2 linked regions of the Gemmatimonas sp. genome follow. The protein of the gene in region 1 binds, or shares a complex with, the protein of each later gene. Links are inferred from orthologs where the notes say so. Each region holds a gene or a part of one and is shown in the gene's direction. Other genes may lie near its edges.

The links. The genes of interacting proteins can lie anywhere in the genome.
Region 2: rny (region 1) and RMP10_RS06100 share a complex: the UniProt entries of both Bacillus subtilis proteins name them as parts of the possible RNA degradosome complex. The link is inferred for Gemmatimonas sp. from one-to-one orthologs.

The regions. Positions count from the first base shown.
Region 1 is NZ_JANPLK010000043.1:41,364-46,140, reverse strand. Bases 1,339-4,194 are described here. They hold rny (ribonuclease Y), read left to right. Parts: upstream 1,339-1,901; coding sequence 1,902-3,488; downstream 3,489-4,194. Other genes in these bases: RMP10_RS11355 (bifunctional 5,10-methylenetetrahydrofolate dehydrogenase/5,10-methenyltetrahydrofolate cyclohydrolase), read left to right, coding at 3,478-4,194; RMP10_RS11365 (cell division protein ZapA), read left to right, coding at 1,339-1,650; RMP10_RS11370 (hypothetical protein), read left to right, coding at 1,339-1,342. Outside these bases: pheT (phenylalanine--tRNA ligase subunit beta), read left to right, coding at 1-912; more of RMP10_RS11370, read left to right, coding at 902-1,338; more of RMP10_RS11355, read left to right, coding at 4,195-4,362; xseA (exodeoxyribonuclease VII large subunit), read left to right, coding at 4,368-4,777. UniProt on the Bacillus subtilis protein: Endoribonuclease that initiates mRNA decay. Initiates the decay of all SAM-dependent riboswitches, such as yitJ riboswitch. Involved in processing of the gapA operon mRNA, it cleaves between cggR and gapA.
Region 2 is NZ_JANPLK010000019.1:49,225-54,140, reverse strand. Bases 902-3,896 are described here. They hold RMP10_RS06100 (ATP-dependent 6-phosphofructokinase), read left to right. Parts: upstream 902-1,856; coding sequence 1,857-2,936; downstream 2,937-3,896. Other genes in these bases: RMP10_RS06095 (hypothetical protein), read left to right, coding at 3,228-3,896; RMP10_RS06105 (hypothetical protein), read left to right, coding at 1,561-1,794; RMP10_RS06110 (GspH/FimT family pseudopilin), read right to left, coding at 902-1,338. Outside these bases: RMP10_RS06115 (DEAD/DEAH box helicase), read left to right, coding at 1-833; more of RMP10_RS06110, read right to left, coding at 883-901; more of RMP10_RS06095, read left to right, coding at 3,897-4,208; RMP10_RS06090 (hypothetical protein), read right to left, coding at 4,221-4,916. UniProt on the Bacillus subtilis protein: Catalyzes the phosphorylation of D-fructose 6-phosphate to fructose 1,6-bisphosphate by ATP, the first committing step of glycolysis.

The DNA.
Region 1 (4,777 bases):
CTATTGGTGGGTATGGGTCTCGCTGAGACTCGTCCGATGCCGTTCACCAGCACCGGCAACGAGCACACACCGCGCGTGCGCAATCCACTGGCGGATGACGAACCGTTCTTGCGCGCGTCGATTCTCGACACGCTCGCCCGTCGTGCGGAGTACAACCTCACGCGTATGCAGGGCAATCTGCGCCTGTTCGAAGTCGGAAACGTGTTCATCGGCACGTCGGACCGACTTCCTCGTGAGGAGGTCCGCGTCGCGGCGCTGATCATGGGCGGTCGTCGTCCGGCCCATTTCACCGAGCCACAGCCGCCGGCGTTCGACGTGTGGGATGCGAAGGAGATCGCCGTGCGCGTGCTGGCCGCGGCGTTCCCGGGCAAGGCGGCTACAGCAACGGCTGGCGCCGGGCCGGCCATCTGGACGCTCGCGGTCGAGGGCCTGGGGGAAGTTGGTACGGTCGAAGCGGTCACGCTGGACCGTCCGGTCTGGGCGAGTGAGGCATTCGGTATCGAGGTCGTCTTGGGTGTGATGCCGTCGGCCGACGTGGCGCCGCCGCGCGCCCACGAACACACGGCCGCTCCGATCGAGCGGGAATCTCCGGCCTCGGCCGGGATCCGATTCACGTCGCTCCCGACCACGCCAGCGGCCGAGATCGATCTGGCCCTGCTGGTGCCGGACGGCGTCGCGGCCGCCACGGTCGAGCAGGCGCTGCGCCGTGCCGGTGGTGAACTGCTCGAGCAGGTCGCGCTGTTCGACGAATTCCGCGGAGCCGGCGTGCCAGAGGCGCATCGGAGCCTGGGTTGGCGGTTGACGTTCCGCCATCCGGAGCGCACCCTGCGGGACAAGGAAATCGAAGGTCGGCGCGCCCGCCTGCTGGATCTCCTCGATAAGGAACTCGGTATCCGTCCACGTGCGTCCTGAAACTGCCGCGTTTCGCGAACTCGATACGCTCGTTCGTAACCTCAGCGACCAGCTGGCGGGGTACCGCCGGCGGGCGCTGTCGGCTGAGTCGCGCACGCGTGAACTCGAACAACTGGTGGCCGAGCGGGACGGGACACTGATCGAGGTGCGGGCGGATGCCCAGCGATCGAATCAGACGCGGGCGCTGCTCGAAGCCAAGGTTCGAGAGCTCGAGGCCAAAGCTGAGCTGGCCAGGGCGGAAGTGGTGCGTGTGCAGGCAGCCTTCGCGGCGGCGGCGGAGGCGGCCACGCCGCAGGCGGTCGACAGTGAACTGGCCCGTGAAAATGAGCGGCTGCGGACCCGCCTCGCCGAGGCTGGGGAAAAAACCACCCAACTGGGCGAGCGCGTGCGCTTTCTCCGTCAGCAGATCGGCCACGGAGCGGAGCGATGATCGACAGCAAGCTGGTGGTCAAAGTCCGGATCGTCGGCGAGGAGTACACGCTTCGAACCGAAGCCTCACCGGAGCATACCAAGGCGGTGGCGGAACACGTCGATCGGACAATCCGAGCCATCATGGGCGGGAGTTCCACGATGGAAACGCAAAAGGCGGCGATCCTGGCCGCGCTGCAGATCACCGACGAGCTGTTCCGCGAACGCTCGGCCGTTGAGTTGCTGACCACGGACATCAAACAGCTGGCCACCGATATTCGACCGCTGCTGCCTCCCGCCAAGCGTGGCGAGGACGGCAATCTGGTCTGAGCAGCGGCCCGTCAGCCGACAATGCGTGGGCGAGACGGTGGTCGTCTGGTGCTCCCCGTTGCGGGTCCCCCGACGCGTCCGTACGTTCTGAAAGTCAATGGCATGCGCGCACCCCTGTGCCGCGGCAGCGGAGGTCGCTCCCTCTCCGCCGGCCGCGGCGCATCGTGATAGTCGCCCGTGCCGTGCGCACGATAGATCTGCTGGAAAACGATCAAGAACCCGCGATCAACCGCGGTGGAGCATAGATCCTCATGGGCGAGATTCCCGCAGCGGCGCTAGTTGGCGCCCTTGGGTTTATCGCGGCTGTCGTCGCGTACGTTGTCGGACGACAGTCGTGGCGTAAAGTGGAGACGACCGAGCAACAGCGCGCCCTCGTCGTCGCCGAAGAGGGTGCAGTCCGCGTCATCGATGAGGCGAAGCGCGAGGCGGAGACGCTGAGGCGGGGCGCGATCGTCGCCGGTAAGGAGGAAGTCCTCCAGCTGCGGGAGTCGCACGAGCAGGATGTGCGGCAGCGCCGCGTCGAGCTCGAACGCGAGGAAAAGCGGGTACTCGAGCGCGAAGCCCAGCTGGATCGTGCGCGCGAGTCGCTCGAGAGCCGCGAGCAGGAAGTGCAGCGTCGGGGATCGGAGCTGGGGCGACGAGAGGCGGTCGCTACGTCAAAAGAACAGGAAATCGACAAACTCGTCGCTGACGAACGGCGCAAGCTCGAGCAGTTGGCGGGTCTCAGCGCGGATCAGGCGAAGGCCGAGCTGATTCGCCGGCTTGAGGACGAAGCGCTGGCGGATGCGGCCAGTCGGCTGCGCGAGATTCGCGAGTCCGCCAAGCGCAACGCGGACCGGGAGGCCAAGAAGATCGTGGCGCTCGCCGTGCAACGTGTCGCGGCCGAAACCACGGCCGAGACCACGGTATCGGCTGTATCCCTGCCGAATGACGAGATGAAGGGACGTATCATCGGCCGCGAGGGGCGGAACATCCGCGCCTTTGAATTGGCGACCGGTGTGGACGTGATCATCGATGACACGCCGGATACGGTGGTGGTGTCCTGCTTCGATCCGGTCCGTCGCGAGACGGCGCGCCTCGCGCTCGAGAAGCTCGTGAGCGACGGGCGCATCCATCCGGGGCGCATCGAAGAAGTGGTCGCGAAGGCTCGCAAGGAAGTCGAAGTCGCGATCATCGAGACCGGCGAGCAAGCCGCGTACGATGTCGGAGTGGCGGGACTGCACCCCGAGCTCATCAAGCTCATCGGCCGCATGAAGTGGCGTACCAGTTATGGCCAGAACATTCTGTCGCACTCCAAGGAAGTCGCGTGGCTGGCCGGCATGATGGCCGCGGAACTCGGGCTCGATGTCGCGCTCGCGAAGCGTGGCGCGCTGTTGCACGACATCGGTAAAGTGCTCACGCATGAGCACGAAGGCACCCATGTGCAACTCGGCGTCGAAGTCGCCACCAAATACGGAGAGAATCCGTTGGTGGTGAATTGTATCGCGGCCCACCACGACGACGTGCCGCACGAGAGTGAAGTGTCGGTGCTCGTGCAGGCCGGCGACAGCATTTCCGGTTCTCGCCCCGGTGCGCGGCGCGAGGCCTTCGAGACCTACGTGAAGCGGCTGGAGGGACTGGAGAAGATTGCGTCGAGCTATCGCGGTGTGGAGCGAGTGTTCGCCATCCAGGCCGGCCGGGAGATTCGCGTCGTCGTCACGCCGGAACAGGTGGACGACACGCGCATGACAGCGCTTTCGGAAGAGATCGCGCGTCGCATCGAGTCCGAGCTTCAGTATCCTGGGCAGATCAAAGTCGTGGTCATTCGAGAGAGCCGGGCGGTGGATTTTGCCCGCTGAACTGATCGACGGCAAAGCGATTGCGGCGAACGTGCGCGCCGATGTGGCGCGCGACGTGGTCGCGTTGCGCGCGCATGGGGTGGTGCCCGGGCTCACCGTGGTCCTTGTTGGCGACGACATGGCCAGCGCGACTTATGTGGGAGCCAAGGAGAAGGCGTCTCGCGAGGCCGGCATGACGGGAGGCACCATTCGTCTCCCGGCTGACACGACGCAGGACGCCTTGCTCGCGCTCGTGGCGCAGTTGAACGCGGACGAGGCGGTGCACGGGATTCTCGTGCAGATGCCCCTGCCGAAGCACATCGATCCCGATACGGTGATCCGGCATATCCGTCCCGACAAGGATGTCGATGGCTTCCACCCGGAGAACGTCGGCAAGCTGCTGATTGGACACACCGACGGCTTCGTGTCCTGCACCCCGGCGGGTGTGATCGAGCTGTTACTGCGCAGCGGCGTGCAGACGCGCGGCGCCGAAGTGGTGGTGGTCGGTCGCAGCAACATCGTCGGGAAGCCGATGGCTGCGCTGTTGGTGCAGGCGCGGGCCGGTGGTGACGCCACGGTCACGGTCTGTCACAGCCGCACGAAAGACTTGGCATCGCACACGCGTCGCGCCGACATCTTGATCGTGGCGGCCGGCCGCGCTGAAATGATCAGGGGGGACATGATCAAGCCCGGCGCGGTGGTGATCGACGTCGGCATGAACAGCGTGCCCGATGCCACGCGCGCCAAGGGCAGTCGCTTGTGCGGTGACGTGCATTTCGCGAGCGCCGTAGAAGTCGCGTCGCGGATCACGCCCGTTCCCGGTGGTGTCGGGCCGATGACCATCGCGATGTTGCTCCGCAACACCGTGCGTGCGGCCGAACGCACGGTGAGCTGAGTCTCGTGGCCGGGCGCCGCACGAGCGGATATCAGAGTTACGGTCCACCGGTGCCCTCCGACGAGGCACCGGGAAGCGCGCCGGAGTCGGCAATTGCCGTGCACACGCTGACCAGTGCAGCCAAGGATCTGATCGAGGGCGCCTTCCCGCCATTGTGGGTGCGCGGTGAGGTCAGTGATTTCAAGGCGCACCGGAACGGGCACTGGTATTTCGCCCTGCGCGATGCCGAGGCGCAGGTGAAGTGCGTCATCTGGAGTTCGGCCGCCAAGCGTATTCCGGCGCCGCCCGACGACGGCATGCAGGTGCTCGCCTACGGCCAGATGACGGTCTGGCCCGTGCGTGGAGACCTGCAATTTTCCGTGCGCGCGCTCGAGGCCGAAGGGGATGGCCTCTGGCGAAAGGCGCTCGAACGCAC
Region 2 (4,916 bases), on another replicon or contig:
TAGACGTCATCCCCGTGTTCGGCGGCGTCGGCTACGAGCCGCAGGAACGCGCGCTGCGCGCCGGCGTCGACGTGGTCGTCGCCACGCCGGGACGCTTGCTGGACCATCTCGAGAAACGCAACGTCGACTTCTCGTATCTCGAGACGTTGGTACTCGACGAAGCGGACCGCATGCTCGACATGGGCTTTGCGCCGCAGCTCAATCGCATCGTCGAACAGGTCCCGCGCTACCGGCAGACGCTGCTGTTCAGCGCCACCATGCCGCCCGAGGTCGAGGCGCTCGCGCGCAAGTATCTCCGCAAGCCCGTCGTGGTGCAGGTCGGTCGGCGTTCGTCGGCCGCGACCACGGTGACGCACGCGGTGTACCCGGTACCGCGTCATCTCAAGAATGATCTGCTCGTGCATCTGCTCACGAAGAAGGCGCACGACTCGGTGCTGGTGTTCACGCGCACGAAGAGCGGCGCCGATCGCGTGGTGCAGGATCTCGAGAAGGCCGGCGTGAAGGCGGGCGCGATGCATGCCGACAAGTCCCAGCGCGAACGCATGGCGGCGCTCGAAGACTTCAAGTCGGGCAAGTTGCGCGTGTTGGTGGCCACCGACATCGCGCAGCGGGGTCTCGACATCTCCGGCATCACGCACGTGATCAACTATGACGTACCGCAGCAGCCGGAAGACTACGTGCACCGGATCGGCCGTACTGGCCGCGCCGCCAGCACCGGCGATGCCTACACCTTCATGGCGGCCGAAGACATCGGCATGGTGCGCACGATCGAGCGGACCATCGGTCAGGAAATTCCGCGCGTGAGCGTGCCGGGCTTCGACTTCGGCACCTGATTCGAGGCGGTTGCGTCGGCGGTTGCGTCGGCGGTTGCGTCGGCCGTTGCTATCGTCGTTGCACGCGCCCGAGACGCGACACCGTAATGGTGTCGGCTCGGGCGCTTCGCTTAAGAACGAGTCGCAGATTCGCGGCCCCCACGCCCAATCCTGATGGCGCATAGCTGAGCGAGTCGCGCGTGGCCTCGAGCGTGAGTCCGCTGCCATGGAAGTCGCCCACGGCGATGGTGTCGCGGCCCGCGTGCACGACGACACGCGTGCCGGTCACATCGAAGCGCACCGCAGTCCGGCCGCCGGTGGCAATGGCGTGATCACGCGCCAGTGCGAGCAGGTCGACAGTTTCCTGGGCAGCCATCGCCACATCGAGGGCCGCGAACAGCTTGCCCCCCGACGTGATCGCGAGCGCGGCGAGGGCGCCAGTGAGCACGAGCAGCCACAGCTGCTCGACCAGCGTCGCGCCGCGTCGACGTTGGCGCAGGCCGTCGGTGCGGCGCGAAAGGTGCATCGGTAACATGGGCGCAGGGTGTCGTGGATGAGGCGCGGCGACGATATCGTGAAGCATCGCGTTGCTCGTCGCGCTGGATCACACGATCACTCCGAGGTTGTCGAACGGTGTCATCCGAACTACGCCGCCATGCGCTTCGCAACGCTGACCGGTTGGCCGGGCCTCGCCGGGTCGCGACCCTGATCGCCATCGCGCTCACGAGTCTGTCTGCGACCACGGCCATTGCCTGCGGCCACCGCCGGCGGCGGCATCCCCAGCCCGGCCAGCGAACTGAATTCGGGACAGGCGGTGATGGACCTCGGTACGCTCGTGGGCGAGCTTCGCGAGGAGAATTCCATGCTGCAGGCGCAGATCGACTCGCTGCGCGGTGTGCTCGCGTCTCAAGACACCATCGTGCGCCAACTGGCTGCCGGTGCCGGGGTTCAGATGCGCGCACCCGCATTCCCGACGCCCTGAATGCGTGATGACGCGATAGATTATCGCGATCACTCCCAACCACTCGATCCATCTCTTCTGACATGCGGATAGCGATTTCCACCGGCGGCGGCGACGCTCCGGGACTCAACGCCGTCATCCGGGCGGCAGTGCTCTCCGCCCGAACCCGCGGCTGGGACGTGCTTGGCATCAAGCGCGGCTACGCCGGGCTCCTTGGCGAAGACGAAATCGTCCCTCTCACCGAGGAGACGGTGCGCGGCATCGCCAATCAGGGCGGCACGATCATCAAGACGACCAATCGCGGCAGCCCGTTTGCGTATCCGATTCTGCAGCCCGACGGAACGTGGAAGAATGTCGATCGCTCCGATGAGCTCGTGGAGAATGCCCGCAATCTCGGCATCGAAGCGATCATCTCGATCGGCGGCGATGGCTCGTTGAAGATTGCGGCGCAGCTGGCGGCCAAGGGCATGCGCGTGATCAGCGTGCCGAAGACGATCGACAATGACGTGCCCGGCACGGTGACGACGTTCGGCTTCGACACCGCGGTGAATACGGCCATGGAAGCGATCGACAAGCTGCACACGACGGCGGAGTCGCACGATCGCGTCATGGTGCTGGAAGTCATGGGGCGTGACGCCGGATTCATCGCGCTGCACGCCGGAGTGGCAGGGACCGCCGACGTCATTCTGATTCCCGAAATCGAGTGGGAGATTCAGAAAGTCTGTGAGAAGATCATGGACCGGGACGCGGCCGGTCGGCGCTTCAGCATCGTGGTGGTCGCCGAAGGCTCGAAGCCCAAGGGTGGTATGGAGTCGATCATCGGCGCGTCGCTACCGGGGCAGGATCGTCGTCTGGGCGGGATCGCTGAACGCATGGGGTACGACATTCAGCGCATTACGGGCAAGGAAACCCGCTCCATGGTGCTGGGACATCTGCAACGCGGTGGATCACCCACCGGCTACGATCGACTGCTGGCCACCCGCTTCGGCGCCGCAGCCGTGCAGGCCGTGGCCGACAAGCGCTGGGGTCACATGGTCGCGCTACAGTCGCCGCACCTGGTCACCATCCCGATCGCCGACGTGCTCAAGGAAACGAAGCGCGTCGACCCGGCCCATGACGTGGTGCAGGCCGCCCGAATGATGGGTATTTCGTTTGGGGATTAACAGCGAAGTAGGGAGTCGGGAGTAGGGGGTAGGGAAACACGCACTCCATACCCCGTACTCCATACCCCTTACTGTTTTTAAGACAGTGAGTGTCCCCTCCTACGGACGCTGCCTGTTACCTCACGATCCCTCCCCCTGTCCGTAGGGTACCGTGGTGCCGATACTTACACCGCAGCAGTGCGCCAGCCGACGGTCGGGTCCGTCGTGGCATGGACCCTGCCCTAGAAAGACATCGGGACGTCCGTATGCTCTCCGTGGTGGACGGCGCGCGATGTCCTGCAGGAGGAAGGCATGTTTCAGATGAATTGGCGCATTCTGGCGACGACCGCCGTACTGAGCCTGACGCTTGGTGCGGAGCGCGCGAGCGCGCAGGGTCGCAGCGAGAGAAACGATAAAACGGATATTCCCAAGGACTATCGGCCGCCGGCTGGCATGTGCCGTGTGTGGGTCGAAGGGGTCCCGGCCGCGCAGCAGCCGGCGCCGACCGACTGTGCCAGTGCCGTGCGGAACAAGCCGGCGAACGGGCGCGTGATCTACGGTGAGGATGCGGCGAAGGGGAAGAAGCCGGATCTGCCGATCAAGGGGTTCGCGAAACCCACCGACAAGAAGGGCGCTCCGCTGATTCCGCCTGATCTCTCTCAGGCGGATCCGCGGGCGAGGGACGCCTGGGAAGCGAAAAAAATTACGGACGCGCAGCTCCACGGTGATCAGCCGGCGAATTCTTCGCCGGCTTCGTCGTATCCGGGGAGCGCGGTGTCACCGCAGGGGCCCACAGGGTCATACGGCGGGTACATCACGCCGGGCGGCGTGGTGGTGCCGGGCGCGGTGAACGATCCGCGCTACTTCGCGCAGGCGCCGGGCGTCCGGCCACCGGGATACGGCTCGGCGACGTGTCTCGATCGCGACGGCGACGGCTGGTGCGACGACCAACGCTATGGCCCGCCGGTGTGCAACGATCTCGATAAGGATGGTCGGTGCGATGATCTGCCGGAGTACGCGTCTCGCGCCTATCCGCAGGTCCTGCCGCCCATGCGCTCGGTGACGGATGTGCTGCAGGGTCGGCCCAGCAGCGACATCATGCAGTGGCTCGGTACCAACGAATTCACCGTGCGCGTGCCTGATCAGGGACGGGGCGGCGTGCCGTGGCGCGCGATCTTTCTTGATCAGAGCAACGAACTGCTGCAGGTCTGGACCGACGTGAACCGCGACGGACGCGCCGACCGCATCGAGATCTTCAAGAACGGCCAGCGGGTGAAGCTGATTCAGCGGTAAGCGCTCGGCCGCTTATGCGCCGGCAACCGCGGGCGAATGACCGCTCGTCTCGTCGGGAAAGTACTCTTCAGCGCAATCACGACACAGGCCGTGCGAAAGTACGGCCTGTGTGCGTTCGGCCACGAACGTCTCCAGCTTCTGCCACGAGGCATCCTGCTCGCCGCGAACGGCTTTGCAGTGCATGCAGATGTGCACGAAGCCGCTGAGGGCCTGCGTGAGCCGCTGCTCAACGGTGCGCCGTGCCGCCAGTTCGGCGTCGTACGAGAGCCGGAAGAAGGTGGCGAGAATGCTGATCCCAACCAGCAGCTGCGACGCCCATGCCAGCATCGTCACCCGGCCCAGCGCGGCGCCGCCATCGGGGAGCTGCGATGCCGTGAACGACGCCAGCCCGTACACGGCGAGCGAGATGGATGACGCAGCGCGCTCGAAGCGAGGCAACGCACTGGCCGTGGCCAATCGCCACGCGGCGATCAGCAACAGCAACAGCATCACGCTGAGATTGAGGCGATTCTGATCGCCAGAGCGCATCACGGAGCCGAGCACCCCCGTGGCTAACGGCACGCCGATGGCGACAGCCGGAATGAGCCACACACGGAAACGATCGCCGCGCAGTGCAACGGTGCCAGCCAGGATCGTCATGGCGAAGCCCACCCGCAGCATGGCGGCTGCCGTCCCGATCCACGGTGACGGATACGGAAGGCCCCACAC